3 regions of the Streptomyces sp. NBC_00316 genome follow, and region 2 is predicted to be linked to each of the others. Evidence: riboswitches for the same ligand, from Rfam matches in the RefSeq annotation. Region 2 holds a riboswitch; each other region holds the start of a gene.
The links. Region 2 has a riboswitch for cobalamin ahead of OG878_RS04415 (CbtB domain-containing protein). Riboswitches for the same ligand answer to the same signal wherever they lie in the genome.
Positions count from the first base shown of each region.

Region 1 (5,730 bases), 2.3 Mb from region 2:
TGCGGATCGAGCGACTGCGTCTGGCCAGCGGCGAACCCATGGCCATCGAGACCACCCATCTCTCGGCCAAGCGCTTCCCGGCGCTGCGCCGTTCACTCGTGAAGTACACCTCGCTCTACACCGCACTGGCCGAGGTGTACGACGTACGGCTGGCCGAGGCCGAGGAGACCATCGAGACCTCCCTCGCCACCCCGCGCGAGGCCGGGCTGCTCGGTACGGACGTGGGCCTGCCGATGCTGATGCTCTCCCGTCATTCCCTGGACGGACACGGTGAACCGGTCGAGTGGGTGCGGTCGGTGTACCGCGGCGACCGTTACAAGTTCGTGGCGCGCCTGAAGCGGCCGACCGACTGACCCCGGGGCCCGGCTCCTGACCGGACATCGGCCGAACGATCCGCCGCCGAACGGCCGTTGCCGACGGGAAGCACGTCCGCACAGGGACGGACCGTCAGGAGTCGGACCACCGGACAGCATCCCCTCGCCGGTCCCGGCAGACCGTTGCCGGACCGAAATGCGGACGGGGGGTGACGCTGGCCGGATCTCTCCCCTAGATTTCCTGCGCATTACAACAGGTGGTCAGCGAGGGGACGGAGTCGCCATATGCCAGAAGAAACAGACACGAAACCACCAACGGTCACACCCATGAGGGTGGTCATCGCCCTCTGCCTCATCGCGCCGTTCGTGGCGATGCTCTGGGTGGGTTCGTACGCGAAGGTGGACCCGGCCTTCATCGGCATTCCGTTCTTCTACTGGTACCAGATGCTCTGGGTGCTGATCTCCACCGCGCTCACGATGGTCGCGTACAAGCTGTGGCAGCGTGACCAGCGCTCCCGCAAGGGGGGTGCTTCCGCATGAAGGACGGCGTGAACGGCGTCGCGCTCGGCGTCTTCATCTTCTTCTTCCTGGCCGTCACGGTCATCGGCTTCATGGCCGCGCGCTGGCGCAAGGCCGAGAACGAGGCCAGCCTCGACGAATGGGGTCTGGGCGGACGGTCGTTCGGCACCTGGGTCACCTGGTTCCTGCTCGGCGGCGACCTGTACACCGCGTACACCTTCGTCGCCGTCCCCGCCGCGATCTACGCGGCCGGCGCGGCCGGGTTCTTCGCGGTCCCGTACACCATCCTCGTGTACCCGCTGATCTTCACCTTCCTGCCGCGGCTCTGGTCGGTGTCGCACAAGCACGGGTACGTCACCACCTCGGACTTCGTCCGCGGCCGCTTCGGCTCGAAGGGGCTGTCGCTGGCCGTCGCCGTCACCGGCATCCTCGCCACGATGCCGTACATCGCGCTCCAGCTCGTCGGCATCCAGGCGGTGCTGGACGTAATGGGCGTCGGCGGCGGCGAGAACACCCACTGGTTCGTCAAGGACCTGCCGCTGCTGATCGCGTTCGCGGTGCTCGCCGCGTACACCTACTCCTCCGGGCTGCGGGCCCCCGCGCTGATCGCGTTCGTCAAGGACGGGCTGATCTACCTGGTCATCGCGGTGGCGATCATCTACATCCCGATCAAGCTGGGCGGCTTCGACGACATCTTCGCCAAGGCCGGCGAGGCGTTCTCGCAGACCAACCCCGCAACAGGCAAGCCGCGCGGCGCCCTCGCGCCGGCCGATCCGGGCCAATGGGGCTACGCCACCCTGGCCCTGGGTTCGGCGCTCGCGCTCTTCATGTACCCGCACTCCATCACGGCGACGCTCTCCAGCCGCAGCCGTGACGTGATCCGCCGCAACACCACGATCCTCCCGCTGTACTCGCTGATGCTGGGCCTGCTGGCGCTGCTCGGCTTCATGGCGATCGCCGCCGGGGTGAAGGTGCAGAACGGACAGCTGGCCATCCCGCAGCTGTTCGAGAACATGTTCCCGGACTGGTTCGCGGGCGTCGCGTTCGCCGCGATCGGTATCGGCGCGCTGGTACCCGCCGCGATCATGTCGATCGCCGCGGCGAACCTCTTCACCCGGAACATCTACAAGGACTTCATCAGGCCCGACGCGACCGCGGCGCAGGAGACGAAGGTCTCCAAGCTGGTGTCGCTGCTGGTGAAGGTCGGCGCGCTCGTCTTCGTCCTCACGATGGACAAGACGGTCGCGATCAACTTCCAGCTGCTCGGCGGTATCTGGATCCTGCAGACCTTCCCGGCGCTGGTCGGCGGTCTGTTCACCCGGTGGTTCCACCGCTGGGCGCTGCTCGCGGGCTGGGCGGTCGGCATGGCGTACGGGACGCTCGCCGCGTACGGAGTGGCGAGCCCGACCCAGGCGCACTTCGGCGGGTCATCGAAGGAGATCCCGGGGATCGGCGAGATCGGCTACATCGGTCTGACCGCGTTCGTGCTGAACGTCGTGGTGACGGTGGTGCTGACGTTCGTCCTGAACGCGGTGAAGGCACCGGCCGGAATCGACGAGACGTCGCCGTCGGACTACACGGCGGACGCGGGCGACCCGGGCGTGAAGGTCGAGCTCCCGTCGGCCAGGCCCGAGCCGGCCACCTCCCCCGACGCGAGCCCGTCCGCCAACTAGGGGCACGGAGCTGCCGGCATGCGGCCCGTCCGGCTCCCGCCGGGCGGGCCGCATGCTGCCGGGGAACCGGTCCGATCGGCACATCGAGGACGACGCGGCCCGGGCTCCGTCGGAAACCCGTTGCCCGCCCGCGCACCCCGTGCGGCACACTGCCGCCCATGGACATCTCCATCAGGGCCGTCACCCCCACCGAACACCGCCCCCTCGGTGAGATCACCGCACACGCGTACCTCGACGACGGCCTGCTCCACTTCGGCGCCGACGACCCGTATCTCGAACTGCTCCGGGACGTCCCCCGCCGCGCCGCCGAAGCCGAAGTGCTTGTCGCGGCCGGCGCCGACGGGCAGTTGCTGGGCGGCGTCACCTACGTATCGCCCGGCAACCCGTGGGCCGATATCGCCGGCCCCGACGAGGCCGAATTCCGGATGCTCGCCGTCGCTCGGGAGGCGCGCGGCCTCGGCACCGGCGAGGCGCTCGTACGGGCCTGTATCGACCGGGCACGCGGCACGGAGGGCATCGCGCGGCTCGTCCTGTCGACGACTCCGGACATGCACGGGGCGCACCGGATCTACCGCCGTCTCGGCTTCGTCAGGACTCCTGAGCGCGACTGGGAGGCTGTTCCGGGCCTTCCGCTGCTCACGTACAGCCTGAGCCTCTGAGCCCGCACGACACAACATGTGGGGGCCGCCTCATCGGGCGGCCCCCACATGTATGCTCGTGCTCGCTGTCGCCGCAGGGAAATCCGGTGCGAATCCGGAACTGTCCCGCAACGGTGTGTTCGGTGCACTTTTGCGCACCCTGAAAGTCCGAGGACCTGCCGACAGCGCGTCCGGCTCGACCGATCCGGACGCCCAGACGTCCGGGCCTCGCGGTTGGGCCGGTGGACGCCGCACAGAGCGCTGCCCTCCTTCTCCGGGCCACCCCTCTGTCCGGCTGCCCCGCCCCCGCCGGCCCCGAGCCGAGCGAGGGAGAGCACCACGTGACCATCGCGCCAGCCGATCCGGCTTCAGTCGCCGAGTCCGCGGGAACCACGAACGACGGACCCGGGACCGCACTGCTGCGGACCCTGACCGACCTCACCGTCGATCTGCCCGACACCGACCCCGGTCGCGTCGCCGCCGCCGCGCTGCGCGGCCGCAACGCCCGTTCGGACGAGGCGGAGTTGCGCTCGCTGGCCACCGAGGCCGCCGCGGGCCTGATCGCCGAGGACCCCGCGTACTCCCGGCTCGCCGCCCGCCTCCTGACCCGCACCATCGCGGACGAGGCGGCCGGTCAGGGCGCGGTGTCGTTCTCCGCCTCGGTCGCCGTCGGTCACCGCGAGGGTCTGATCGCGGACCGCACGGCCGCGTTCGTCGCGCTCCACGCGGCCCGGCTCGATGCGCTGGTCGGGCAGTCGCTCGCCGACGGCGCCGACGACCGGTTCGGCTACTTCGGGCTGCGCACGCTGCACAGCCGCTACCTGCTGCGCCACCCCCACACCCGCCAGGTCATCGAGACGCCGCAGCACTTCATGCTGCGGGTCGCGGCCGGCCTCGCCGAGGACGACTCCGAGCGTGCGCTGGACGAGGTCGCCTCGCTGTACGGCCTGATGAGCCGCCTCGACTACCTCCCCTCCTCCCCCACTCTCTTCAACTCCGGTACCCGGCACCCGCAGATGTCCTCGTGCTATCTGCTGGACTCGCCGCTGGACGAGCTCGACTCGATCTACGACCGCTACCGCCAGGTGGCCCGGCTCTCCAAGCACGCGGGCGGCATCGGTCTCTCGTACTCCCGGATCCGTGCCCGCGGTTCGCTGATCCGCGGCACCAACGGGCACTCCAACGGCATCGTGCCGTTCCTGAAGACGCTCGACGCCTCGGTCGCCGCCGTGAACCAGGGCGGCCGCCGCAAGGGCGCCGCCGCCGTCTACCTGGAGACGTGGCACGCGGACATCGAGGAGTTCCTGGAACTGCGCGACAACACGGGTGAGGACCAGCGGCGTACGCACAACCTCAACCTGGCGCACTGGATCCCGGACGAGTTCATGCGCCGGGTCGACGCGGACGGCGACTGGTCTCTGTTCTCCCCCGCCGACGTGCCGGAACTGGTCGACCTGTGGGGCGACGCGTTCGACGCCGCGTACCGGGCCGCCGAGGCCAAGGGCCTGGCCCGCAAGTCGATGCCCGCGCGTGAGCTGTACGGCCGGATGATGCGGACGCTCGCGCAGACCGGGCAGGGCTGGATGACGTTCAAGGACGCCTCCAACCGGACGGCCAACCAGACCGCCGAGCCGGGCCGCGTCGTCCACTCGTCGAATCTGTGCACCGAGATCCTCGAGGTCACCGACGACGGCGAGACGGCCGTCTGCAACCTCGGTTCGGTCAACCTCGGGGCTTTCGTGGCCGGCGGGGAGATCGACTGGGAGCGGCTCGACGCCACCGTCCGTACCGCCGTGACGTTCCTCGACCGGGTCGTCGACATCAACTTCTACCCGACCGAGCAGGCCGGCCGCTCCAACGCCCGCTGGCGTCCGGTGGGCCTGGGTGCGATGGGGCTCCAGGACGTCTTCTTCCAGCTGCGGCTGCCGTTCGACTCCCCCGAGGCCCGCGCGCTCTCCACGAAGATCTCCGAGCGGATCATGCTGGCCGCTTACGAGGCGTCCTGCGACCTCGCCGAGCGGTCCGGTCCGCTGCCCGCCTGGTCCGAGACGCGGGCCGCCCGCGGTGTGCTGCACCCCGACCACTACGCCACCGAGCTGACCTGGCCGGAGCGCTGGGACGCACTGCGCGCCCGGATCGCGAAGACCGGCATGCGCAACTCGCTGCTGCTGGCCATCGCTCCGACCGCCACGATCGCCTCGATCGCCGGGGTGTACGAGTGCATCGAGCCGCAGGTCTCCAACCTCTTCAAGCGCGAGACCCTGAGCGGCGAGTTCCTCCAGGTCAACGCCTATCTGGTGGACGAGCTGAAGAAGCTCGGCGTATGGGACGCGCGGACCCGTGAGGCGCTGCGCGAGGCAAGCGGCTCGGTGCAGGGGTTCGCCTGGATCCCCGAGGACGTACGGGCGCTGTACCGCACGGCGTGGGAGATCCCGCAGCGCGGACTGATCGACATGGCGGCGGCGCGTACGCCGTTCCTCGACCAGAGCCAGTCGCTGAACCTGTTCCTGGAGACGCCGACGATCGGCAAGCTCTCCTCAATGTACGCGTACGCCTGGAAGCAGGGGCTGAAGACGACGTACTACC
Region 1 covers NZ_CP108023.1:3,260,898-3,266,627, forward strand. Annotated here, with positions in the region: gene OG878_RS14305 (GntR family transcriptional regulator) at 1-353, shown strand, start outside; gene OG878_RS14310 (DUF3311 domain-containing protein) at 600-854, shown strand; gene mctP (monocarboxylate uptake permease MctP) at 851-2,506, shown strand; gene OG878_RS14320 (GNAT family N-acetyltransferase) at 2,665-3,165, shown strand; adenosylcobalamin-variant (AdoCbl-variant) riboswitch at 3,231-3,330, shown strand; gene OG878_RS14325 (ribonucleoside-diphosphate reductase subunit alpha) at 3,486-5,730, shown strand, end outside.
Region 1: linked by a shared signal. The riboswitch ahead of OG878_RS14325 (ribonucleoside-diphosphate reductase subunit alpha) and the one ahead of OG878_RS04415 (CbtB domain-containing protein) in region 2 are both predicted to bind cobalamin.

Region 2 (5,730 bases):
ACCCGGACGGCGGCCTGACCGTCACGGTCACCCTGCCGGTCACAGCGCAGACCGCCCCCGACCGCCGGGTGGAAAGCGGTCGGTGAAGGCCTCGCGGCCGGCGCTCGACCGGCAGCCGGAACTGCCCATTCCCGTGCAGACTCACGGCTCCCTGTGGAGAGGTGGTGGCTGAGGACGCCCGGGCATGGCGCAAGCGGGACAGTGCCTGGTACAAGTACCCCTCGCCCGGTCGAGCTCCGAGGCGCCTTGCCGGTGGCTGCCGGCGGGAAGGCGCGTGAGCCGGAGGGCGCCGGAACGTCGTTCGTCGAGGGGACAGTTGATGGGTGCGCACCTGCGTCCGAAGCGGCACGGAGCCGGAATCGAAGGCGAGCCGGGGGAGGTCACTCGCCGACGGTTTCTGGGGTACGTGGTGGCGGCCTCCACGCTGACCGTGGCCGCGCAGATCGGTGAGGAGATCGTGGCCCCGGCGGAGGCGGCCGCGGCGGTGCCGTCGCTGCCCGGGCCCGCCGAGATCTACGACCTCAACGACATGCTGACCCACGCGGCGCTGCCGACGTCGAATCTGATCACCATCCGGCTGGACAGCGACGGTACGGCCACCTTCGCCCTGCCCCGGGCAGAAGTGGGACAGGGCATCACCACGTCGAGTGCGATGCTGATCGCGGAGGAGCTGGACCTGCCCCTGGACAGGATCAGGGTGACGCTGGCGGACGCCCGGCCGGAGTTGCTGTTCAACCAGCTCACCGGCGGGTCGAACACCACCATCTCCACGTACACACCGATCCGGGTGGCGGCCGCCATCGCGCGCGGCAGGCTTCTGGAGGCCGCCGCCCTCGAGCTGGGGGAGGTGATCGGCACCCTGACCGCCAAGGCTGGGGTCATCACCTCCGCGGCCGGAAGGAGCGTGACGTACGGCGAGCTGGCCGCGAAGGCGGCGAGTGTGTCCACCGCCCAGGTCTCCGTCGCGCTGAAGGAGCCGTCCGAGTTCAAGGTGATCGGCGTGGGGCACGGGCGCGTCGATGCACGGGACGCCGTCACCGGCCGCAAGAAGTTCGCCATGGACCTGCACGTGCCGGACGCGCTGCCGACGATGGTGTGCCGCCCACCGACGATCAACGGAACCGTCCGCTCGGTGGAGAACCTGGACGAGGTCCGTGCCATGCCGGGCATCACCGATGCCGTACGGATCTCCACCGGCATAGCGGTACGAGGCCGCACGTTCGGCCAGTGCATCGACGCGGTCCGGGCCCTGAAGGTCACCTGGGGTCCCGGGAGCGTCGATGACACCAGCGACGCCACTGTCCTGCAGGATCTGCGGCGCGCGGAACTCCCGCTCGTCGTACCGCCGTTGGATCTCCTGACCAAAGCCGTGGACGCCCGTTTCACCTTCCGCTTCGCCAGCAACAGCGCGCTGGAGACGAACTGCGCGATCGCCGACGTGCGCAAGGACTCGGCCGAGATCTGGGCCAGCCTGAAGTCGCCCATCGTCGCCCAGGAGCAGATAGCCCTTCAGCTCGGCCTCCCGCGGGCCGCCGTCACGGTCCATGTCACCGAGGGCGGCGGATCCTTCGGCCGCAAGCTCTTCCACGACGCCGCACGCGAGGCCGCCGAGACATCGAAGGCCATGGGCAAGCCCGTGAAACTCATGTGGCACCGCACCGACGACTTCCGTCAGGGGCGCACGCACCCGATGGCCACGTCCCGGGTCCGGGCCACCTACGCACTCGGTGAAGTCCTCACGTACGAGCAGCGCCACACCTCGGTGGCCACCGACTTCGGACACGGCCTGGGCGAGATCATCACTTCCGAGGCCGCTCAACTTCCCGTCGCCGACCTCACGTTCTCCGAGACGATCTTCGCGCTCACCCAGCAGAGCCCGTACCACTTCGGCGTCACGACCCAGCTGCTCAGCGAGACGCACAAGGGCTTCAACACCGGCTCGATGCGCAACATCTACTCGCCCAACGTCCGTTGCGCACAGGAACTCGTGGTGGACGAGCTGGCGAAACGGATGGGCAAGAACCCGTACACGTTCCGTCGTCAGTACCTGAAGGAGGAGCGGGCCCGCGCCGTTCTCGACAAGGTCGCCGAAGTGGGCAAGTGGGGCCGCGCGATGCCCTCGGGCACCGCCCAGGGCATCGCGATCCACCCCGAGTACCACGCGTTCGTCGCCGTCCTCGCGGAGATCGACTGCCGCCCGCAGACGACCGGACGCACGATCCGCGACGCCTACACCGGACCGCGTGTCACCAAGGTCGTCTGCGCCGTCGACGTCGGCCTCGCCGTCAACCCCCGCGGTCTGCAGGCCCAGATGATGGGTGGGATCTCCGACGGCATCGCCCTCACCCTCAGTTCCGGGCTGCACCTTCAGAACGGCCATTTCCAGGAGGGGAGCTGGGACAACTACTTCTACACCCGGCAGTGGAACGTGCCGCCCGAGCTGGAGATCATCGTCATGCCACCGACCGCGGGAAAGCCCGGAGGCGCCGGAGAACTCGCCGTCGCCGGTGCCATGGCTGCCGTCGCCTGTGCCTATGGCCGGGCCACCGGCACGATGCCCACGACCTTCCCCCTCAACCACGGCGAACCGCTCGGCTTCGAGCCGCTGCCCACCACGCCGCCGATCCCGGCCTCGCCCACCGACGGACTGAGCCGCGCCTACTAGGAGCCGACCGTGCCCGAACACACCTTCATTCTCAACGGCAAGGCCGTCACCGTGGACATCGAGGACGACGTACGGCTCCTGTGGGTGCTCCGGGACGTCCTGGGCGTCACGGGCCCCAAATACGGCTGTGGACTCGGCGTGTGCCAGGCCTGTACGAGTCACATCAACGGCAAGGCTTTCAATCCCTGTTCGGTCCCCGTCAAGGACATCAAGGCGGACGACGAGATCACCACGATCGAGGGGCTGCCCGCCACGGTCGGAAAGGACCTGCACCCCATGCAGGAGGCATGGCTGGAGCACGATGTCGCACAGTGCGGGTACTGCCAGCCCGGTCAGATCATGGCGGCCGTCGCCAAGGTCGAGCAGGCCAGAGCGGCCGGCCGTGAGATCGGGGAGGCGGACCTCGACGAGATCCGCAACATCTGCCGCTGCGGAACGTACAACCGCATCAGGGAAGCGATCGTCGCGGGCGCCGCGAAGTTCTAGCTGCACCGGCCGCAGGTGAGCCACCGCGAGGGCGACACGCACCGCTTCGGGTCGCACACCATGCAGTCAGTCCGCCCCCGGGGAGGCGTTTCCCGCTTCCCCGGGGGCGGCCGGTGGGCGGATCGAGGCGCTCGCGCCGACCCCGCGAGGCTGTGAGCCTCCCTCGGCCGGCGCAACGACGTTTCTCGCCGTGCGATGTGCGGTTCACGGCCGGACGCGCCCACGGCATGCGGCTCCTCGCCGGCCGGGCAGTCAACTGCCGGCACTCAGCGGCCGGCCACACCGCAGATTCCACCGTCCGGACCGGCCGCTGAGCTCCGTCAATGTCAACGGGGGGACATCCAGCCGCCAGAACGCCGGCACCGGCAGGTCCAGCGCATGCACGAGCACGGCCCGGGCCACCGTGGGCTCGACCACGGCGAGTACGCGCCCACCTCCGGCGGCATCCCGAAGCGTCGAGTCCAGCCAGTCGCCGGCCCGCGCGCACAGCTCCAGCAGTGACTCGCCGCCGTGCGGAGCGGCCGACGGATCGGACAGCCACGCGGACACCGCCTCCGGCTCGTTCCCGCTCACCTCCGCCAGTCGTCGCCCGCCCCAGCGGCCCATGTCCCAGCCGCGCAGGGCCGGTTCGGGCTCGGCCCGCAGCCCCAGCGCCCCGGCGGTCCCCGCGCACCGCTCGGACGGTCCGTGCAGCATGCGGTCGGCGGCAGGCACCGTATGGGCGGCGGCCTGCGCCTGGCGGACGCCGGACGTGTCGAGACGCGCGTCACCGTCGAAACGGACCTCGCGCAGCGCCGCGTTGAGCGCCGGTGAGATCAACATCACCCTTACCGTCGACACCGAAGTCAACTCCCTGAACTGTGGCCTCTTGGGTAAGCACACCATGGCATCCAGGGCTGAGGGCACGTGGATGGCGCCATGGCGGCGGGGTACGCGGAGGCGGTATGGTCGCGACGAACATGACGACGGTGTGATGGAAGTCCGGTGAGAATCCGGCACGGTCGCGCCACTGTGAACCCGCATCTGTGCGGGAAGTCAGACCCGGCACTGTCGTCTCAGGCACCACGATCGGGACGCGTGTTCCCCCAGGAGGTTCTGCCATGGCACAGACTGCTGCCCCCCCCACGGGCGTATCACCCGCCATCACCCCCATCTCGCTGAAGGCCATTGCCCCGTGGGCGGTCTTCGTCGGCCTGCTCATGCTGGTCCTGCTGTACTTCGTGGGCGCCGAACAGGGCGCCACCGCGGTCATCTCCGGCGAGGGCGTCCACGAATGGGTCCACGACGGGCGCCACCTGCTCGGTTTCCCCTGCCACTGACACACTGCGCAAGCCAGGGGAACCCCTCATGAACTCCATATCCGTCAGAGCCCTGCTCATCCGCGGCATGCTCGCCGGCCTCGTCGCCGGTGTGCTCGCCCTTGTCGTCGCCTACTTCCTGGGAGAGTCGCGGGTCGACGCGGCGATCGCACTCGAAGAGGCTCACAGTCACGACCACGGCGGCGGCGAGGAACTCGTCAGCCGCACCATGCAGTCCACGGCGGGCCTCGCCACCGGTGTCCTCGTCTTCGGTGTGGCGATCGGCGGCATTGCCGCGCTCGTCTTCTGCTACGCCCTGGGCCGCATCGGCAGGTTCGGCCCACGGGCCACGGCCGCACTGATCGCGCTCGGCGCCCTGCTGACCGTGTACGTCGTGCCGTTCCTCAAGTACCCGGCCAATCCGCCGGCGGTCGGCAACCCCGACACGATCGGGCAACGCACCGCCCTGTTCTTCCTGATGGTCGCACTCAGCGTGCTCCTCGCCGTCGCCGCGGTCATCCTCGGCAAGCGGCTGGCTCCCCGGCTGGGCAACTGGAACGCGACGATTGCCGCAGCCGTCGGTTACGTCGTCGTCATCGGATGCGCGTACGCCTTTCTGCCCTCGTTCAACGAGGTCGGCAAGGACTTCCCGGCCGCTCTGCTGTGGGAGTTCCGTCTCGCCACCCTCGCCGTTCAGGCCACGCTCTGGACCACGTTCGGCCTGGTCTTCGGCTATCTGACCGAACGGCTGCTGGTGCCGGCACCGGACACGGTCGTGGCAGGGGGCGGCACGGCCTCCCGCACGGCCGACGCGGTCGGCTGACCTGCCGAACACCGACCCGCGGGAACACCGTCACGACTGAGCCCGCCGGGAACCTCCCGGCGGGCTCGGCCGCGGTCGGACCCCGGTCACGGGCGCGGGAAGCGACGGCGGGGGAAGGCCGTGCGCCCAGGCGCGTCGGCGCACGACGGATGCCGGGCGGCGGGGACCTGCGGAGAGGGTCCGGGCTCGACAGCCGTATCGGCACCGGCCACGTCCGAGCGTCCGCCCGGGCAGTCGCCCGATCCGTCGGCGTATGCGTCCGCCCGTCCGGCCGGCCAGTCGATCCTGTAATGCCTCAGTCGGTCGTCCTCCCCGACGAAGCGCATGCCCGCGGCCGCCATGACGTACTGGGACGCGGTGTTGCCGAGGTCGGCGTCGCCCTTCACGGACGCGACTCCCTCGCCGCGGGCGAACGTCAGTAGCGCCCGGAGCGCCTCGGAGGCATACCCCTTGCCGCG
Region 2 covers NZ_CP108023.1:957,714-963,443, reverse strand. Annotated here, with positions in the region: gene OG878_RS04435 (sensor histidine kinase) at 1-86, shown strand, start outside; gene OG878_RS04430 (molybdopterin cofactor-binding domain-containing protein) at 320-2,665, shown strand; gene OG878_RS04425 ((2Fe-2S)-binding protein) at 2,675-3,151, shown strand; gene OG878_RS04420 (histidine phosphatase family protein) at 3,404-3,973, opposite strand; adenosylcobalamin (AdoCbl) riboswitch at 4,100-4,248, shown strand; gene OG878_RS04415 (CbtB domain-containing protein) at 4,252-4,470, shown strand; gene OG878_RS04410 (CbtA family protein) at 4,499-5,272, shown strand; gene OG878_RS04405 (GNAT family N-acetyltransferase) at 5,359-5,730, opposite strand, start outside.

Region 3 (5,730 bases), 5.8 Mb from region 2:
GACGGTCAGACCGAACCGGTCGAGCAACTGCGGCCGCAACTCGCCCTCTTCGGGGTTCATCGTCCCGACGAGAAGGAAGCGCGCGGCATGCCGTACGGAGACGCCTTCGCGCTCCACGTACGAGGCACCCATGGCGGCCGCGTCGAGCAGCAGGTCCACCAGGTGGTCGTGGAGCAGGTTGACCTCATCGACGTAGAGGATCCCGCGATGCGCATCGGCGAGGAGCCCCGGCTCGAAGGCCTTCACCCCGTCGGCGAGCGCCCGCTCGATATCGAGCGCACCGACGAGCCGGTCCTCGGAGGCCCCCACCGGCAGCTCAACGGTCCGCGCCGCCCGCGACACGCCGCCCCCGGCCTCATGGGGCCCATCGGGACACGCCGGATCGGGCGCCCCGGGATCACACGAGAACCGGCACCCGGCGACAACGGGAACCTCCGGCATCAGCGCGGCAAGGGCCCGCACGGCGGTGGACTTGGCGGTCCCTTTCTCGCCACGGACGAGCACGCCACCGACAGCGGGCGACACGGCGTTCAGCAGCAGCCCGAGCCGCAGATCGTCCTGCCCGACGATGGCGGTGAAGGGGTACGCGGTACTCACAAAGTCTCCTCGACGACGTCATCCATCCAAGAACCGGTGCCCCGGTCACGGGGCGGGGCGGGCAGGGCAACAAGGCCCGCCGCACACGCCCCCCTCACGAGCACTCCCCGGTCACCGCGGCCCCACGGGCCACCGGCACCACCGGCGCCCCGGGGCCCACGAACGGCAACCCCCCGGGTACCCCCGCCTCGATCAGCCTCAGCAGCGCGTCCGTGTCCGCATGCTCCTCGATCAAGTCCCCCAGCCGGTCAAGCTGTTCCTCCCGCAGTGCCCCGAAACTCGTGTCCGGCGCCGGCACGAACCGCCGCCCCGCCGCCGTCGCGACCTCCGCCAGGAAGCGCCGCCGGAACGCATCGCTCTCCAGCGACCCGTGCCAGTGCGTCCCCCATACGGCGCCCACCCGGCACCCGTCCAGGAACGGCTCGCCGCCCCGCACATCGGCGACCCCGTGATGGATCTCGTACCCCTCCACCCGCTCCCCGAGGGCCGAACCGACCGGCCGGGCCAGGGTCTTCTCCCGGTCGAAGCGGATCCGTACCGGAAGCAGCCCGAGCCCCTCGACCTGCCCGGCCCGCGACTCCACCTCGTCCTCGATCCGCTCCCCGAGCACCTGGAAACCGCCGCAGATGCCGAGTACCGGCAGCCCCTGCGCCGCCCGCCGCAGCAGCGCGTCGGCCAGCCCGCGTTCGCGCAGCCAGGCCAGCGCCTTCACCGTGCCGCGGGTGCCGGGCACGATCACCAGATCCGCGTCGGCGAGCTCCTCCGCCCGGTCCACGAACCGCACCACCACCCCCGGTTCGGCGGCCAGCGCGTCCACATCGGTGAAGTTCGACATCAGCGGCACCGCGCACACGGCGACCCGCAGCACGTCCTCGCCGTGCGGCGGCGCGACGACCGACTCGCGTACGGCTCCGCGCAGCGAGACCCGCAGCCCGTCCTCCTCGTCGATGCCCAGCCCGTGGGCGAACGGCAGCACCCCGTACGTCGGCCGCCCGGTCAGCCCGTACAGCATGTCGAGCCCCGGCTCCAGCAGCGAGACGTCGCCGCGGAACTTGTTGACCAGATAGCCCGCGATCAGCGCCTGGTCCTCGGCGCTCAGCAGCGCCGTGGTACCGAAGAACGAGGCGAAGACGCCGCCACGGTCGATGTCGCCGACCACGACCACTGGGAATCGCGCGGCCCGCGCGATCCCCATGTTCACGATGTCGGTGCGCCGCAGATTGATCTCGGCCGGGCTGCCCGCCCCCTCGCAGATCACGGCGTCATACGTGCCCCGAAGCTGCTCCAGGCAGTCCACGACCGTGGAGAGAAGCGTCTCCTGCCGCCCCCCGTGGTAGCCGCGCGCGCTCATCTCGCCCACCGGCCTGCCCATCAGGACGACCTGGCTGGAGCGGTCGCTGCCGGGCTTGAGCAGCACCGGGTTCATCAGCGCAGTCGGCTCCACCCGGGCGGCCTGCGCCTGCATCGCCTGCGCGCGTCCGATCTCCGCGCCCTCGCGGGTGACGAACGAGTTCAGCGACATGTTCTGCGCCTTGAAGGGTGCGACCTTCACACCCTGGCGCACCAGCCAGCGGCAGATGCCTGCCGTGACGACGCTCTTGCCCGCGTCCGACGTGGTTCCGGCGACCAGCAGTCCACCGCTCATTTCCCTCTCCGTCCCGCGGCCGGGAGCCGCCCCGCGGGCGACCGCCGTCCCGCGATCAGCCGGCCCGCCGCGCACACGCCGAGGGCCAGCACCCCCACCCGGCGCGACAGCCGCACCGCACGTTCGATGTCCTCGGTCGCCACCGCACGGCCGGCCGTGCCGTTCAGCACCGGCCGGTGCTCGACCCGGCCGCCGTACGCGAGGGTTCCGCCCAGCCGTACGCCGAGCGCGCCCGCGAACGCCGCCTCCACCGGCCCGGCGTTGGGGCTCGGGTGCTTGCCTGCGTCGGCCCGCCAGGCCCGTACCGCCTGCCGTGGCAGCCCCCCGGCAACCACGGCGAGCGCAGCCGTGAGCCGGGCGCCGGGCCAGCCCACGACGTCGTCGAGCCGGGCCGAGGCCCAGCCGTAGCGCAGATGGCGCGGCGATCTGTGCCCGACCATGGCGTCCAGGGTGTTGACGGCCCGGAAGGCGACGAGCCCGGGCACACCGCCCAGGGCACCCCACACCAGCGCGCCGACCACCGCGTCCGAGGTGTTCTCGGCGACGGACTCGACCACGGCGCGGGCGATCTGCGGCCCGTCGAGGCACTGCGGATCGCGTCCGCACAGATGGGGGAGCCGCTCACGGGCCCGTTCGATGTCACCGGCGGCCAGCGCGCCGCCGATGGCACGCGCCTCGCGCCCCAGCGACGTACCGCCGACGACGGACCAGGTGGCGGCCGCGGTCAGTACGACGGAGACGACGGGACGACGGCGTACGGCACGGGCGGCCAGCGCGGCCCCGCCCGCGGCGCCTCCGGCGCAGACCAGGGTGTGCAGTGCGCCCCATCCGCGGTGGTCGCGCCACAGCCGGCGCTCGACGCCCGCGGCGGCCCGCCCGAACGCGGCGACCGGATGGCCCCGGCGGGGATCACCGAGCAGCAGGTCGCCGATCAGGCCGGCCGTGGCGCCGTACGCGAAGATGCGGTCGGCTCGCACAGCTCACCCCGCCGTTGCGCCTCGGAGGACCTTCGTACAGCCGGCTCCCGGTGGGAGCGGCACAGAAACGGACGACGACGCACGGCAGCCGGGCATGGCGATATGTCCTCACTCAGGGTCCGCGCCCTGGTTCGACGTGACCGGCGGCGAGAGTCTCCTGGCTCCCGGATCCGCAGGTCCCCCGGTCTTCCAGCCCGCGTGCGCGCGCCGTGACGTCCGGTGTGGGGGACCGCTCCCCGGTGACAGTGGCGGGACCGCGCCGGATTCGCACCGGCTTCCTCTGCTGTCGCCGTAAATGGCTCCGGCAGTCCACCACGCTCCGCGAACGCCCGTCAACCTGGCGTTGACCTGCGGTGGCGCAGTGTGGGCAGACACACAACGGGCCGGACACACACGAGGTGTGTCCGGCCCGCCGGAGGAGTGCGGCCCGGTGAAGGGCTGCGGGAAGGGGCTCAGGCGACGATCAGATAGATCCCGTACGCCACCGCTGCCGCGCACAGTGCGAAGCAGACGTACGCGCCCGTGCGGGCGAGCACCACGGAACCCCCGGAGGAGCCACCCTGCGCCGCCGGTTCCGGCTGCTTGGAGAGCCCGACGATGCCCAGGGTGAAGAGGCCCACCAGCGCCACGGTGACGACGAGCGAGACGCCGAAGACGGAGCCGAGAGCTGCCCAGTCGATGTTCATGCTGATCTGTCCTTACACCGTGGCCGGCCGCGCCGGATCGGCGACGGTTCCGGCCGGGGCCGGGATGGTGGTCATGAGGTCCGTGGCTGCGTCGGCCGTCACGGTTGCGCCCGCGTCCGCCGTGGCGGCCGCGGCCCCGGTGGGCGGCGGGGTGACGGCCGCGATGGCGGTGGTGACGACCCCCGCCGGTTCGGCTGCCGGGCCGGCCGGGGCGACATCGCCGTGACCGACCGGCTTGCGGCGGGACAGCAGCCAGATGGCGGCGGAACCACCGACCAGAAGGACGGCGACGGCAACGACACCCCAGGTGCCCTGCTTGGTGAGGAACTCCGCGCCCGCACCGACCAGACCGGCGGCCGGCAGGGTCAGACCCCAGGCGACGAACATCCGGGTGGCGGTGGACCAGCGGACCACACCGCCCCGGCGGCCCAGGCCCGCGCCCATCACGGCGCCGGAGCAGGACTGGGTGGTGGAGAGGGAGAAACCGAGGTGCGAGGAGGCCAGGATGACCGTGGCCGCGCTGGTCTGGGCGGCGAAGCCCTGCGGCGGCTTGAGCTCGGTGAGGCCACTGCCCATGGTGCGGATGATGCGCCAGCCGCCCAGGTAGGTGCCGAGCGCGATGGCCATACCGGCGGAGACGATGACCCAGACCGGCGGGTTGGAGCCGGGGGAGAGCACGCCGCCGGTGACCAGGGCCAGGGTGATGATGCCCATGGTCTTCTGTGCGTCGTTGGTGCCGTGGGCGAGCGAGACCAGTCCGGCCGAGGCGATCTGCCCGGCGCGGTAGCCCTTGGCGGTGGCCTTCTCCTGGGCGTCGTTACGGACCTTTCCGCCGATCCGGTACGTCAGCCTGGTCGCGAGCAGCGCCGCGAGACCGGCGACGACCGGGGCGGCGACCGCGGGGAGCAGCACCTTGGTGACGACCGTGCCGCCGTCGACCGACGACCAGCCGGCGGACATCACCGCGGCGCCGATCAGACCGCCGAAGAGAGCGTGGGAGGAACTGGACGGCAGGCCGACCAGCCAGGTCAGCAGATTCCAGAGAATGGCGCCGACCAGGGCCGCGAAGATGACTTCTGTTCGCAGCCCGTTCTCGTTGATGATCCCGCCGGAGATCGTTTTGGCGACCTCCACGGACAGGAACGCGCCGACGAGGTTGAGAGCGGCGGACATGGCCACCGCTGTCTTGGGTTTGAGAGCACCGGTCGAGATGGTGGTGGCCATCGCGTTGGCGGTGTCATGGAAACCGTTCGTGAAATCGAACACTAGAGCTGTCACGATCACAATCGCGAGGAGCAGCGTGATGTGTTCCATTTACCCAGGCAATCGTTCGACGTCATTGGCTCGTGGACCGTAGGCAACCTGGGTGAACGGAAGATGAACTGGACGGGGCACTGGGGTGTCTCCAAACGGATCGAGGTCGTTCGCTTCGTCCGCTGCGCGACGGCCGGGACGGGGCGCAGGGCCTGCGGTGGCCGGATTTCGTCGCCCTGGCCGGCCCGGTGAACCGGCGAACCCGAGGGATGATCCAGCGAAAATCCGGCCAAAAGAGATGTCGGTCACCCTGCGGCCTCCCGCCGCGTCCACGGCACTGCCAGGATCTTGCTCATGAGCGATCGCACCCATGACGCGCAGGAAGTCCACGACGCACAGGACGCCGTCGAACGGGCCTGGTGCGACGTCGTGGCCACGGCCCGCAGGACCGCTGCGGACGGACTGGTCGTCGGAACCTCGGGCAACGTGTCGGCGCGCGTCGGCGACCTCGTCCTGGTCACACCGAGCGGCGTGCCCTACGACCGGCTCCGCCCCGGCGACACCGTCGGCG
Region 3 covers NZ_CP108023.1:6,764,160-6,769,889, forward strand. Annotated here, with positions in the region: gene OG878_RS30090 (putative cobaltochelatase) at 1-597, opposite strand, end outside; gene OG878_RS30095 (cobyric acid synthase) at 692-2,242, opposite strand; gene OG878_RS30100 (cobalamin biosynthesis protein) at 2,239-3,219, opposite strand; cobalamin riboswitch at 3,371-3,499, opposite strand; gene OG878_RS30105 (hypothetical protein) at 3,672-3,905, opposite strand; gene OG878_RS30110 (inorganic phosphate transporter) at 3,918-5,219, opposite strand; gene OG878_RS30115 (class II aldolase/adducin family protein) at 5,514-5,730, shown strand, end outside.
Region 3: linked by a shared signal. The riboswitch ahead of OG878_RS30100 (cobalamin biosynthesis protein) and the one ahead of OG878_RS04415 (CbtB domain-containing protein) in region 2 are both predicted to bind cobalamin.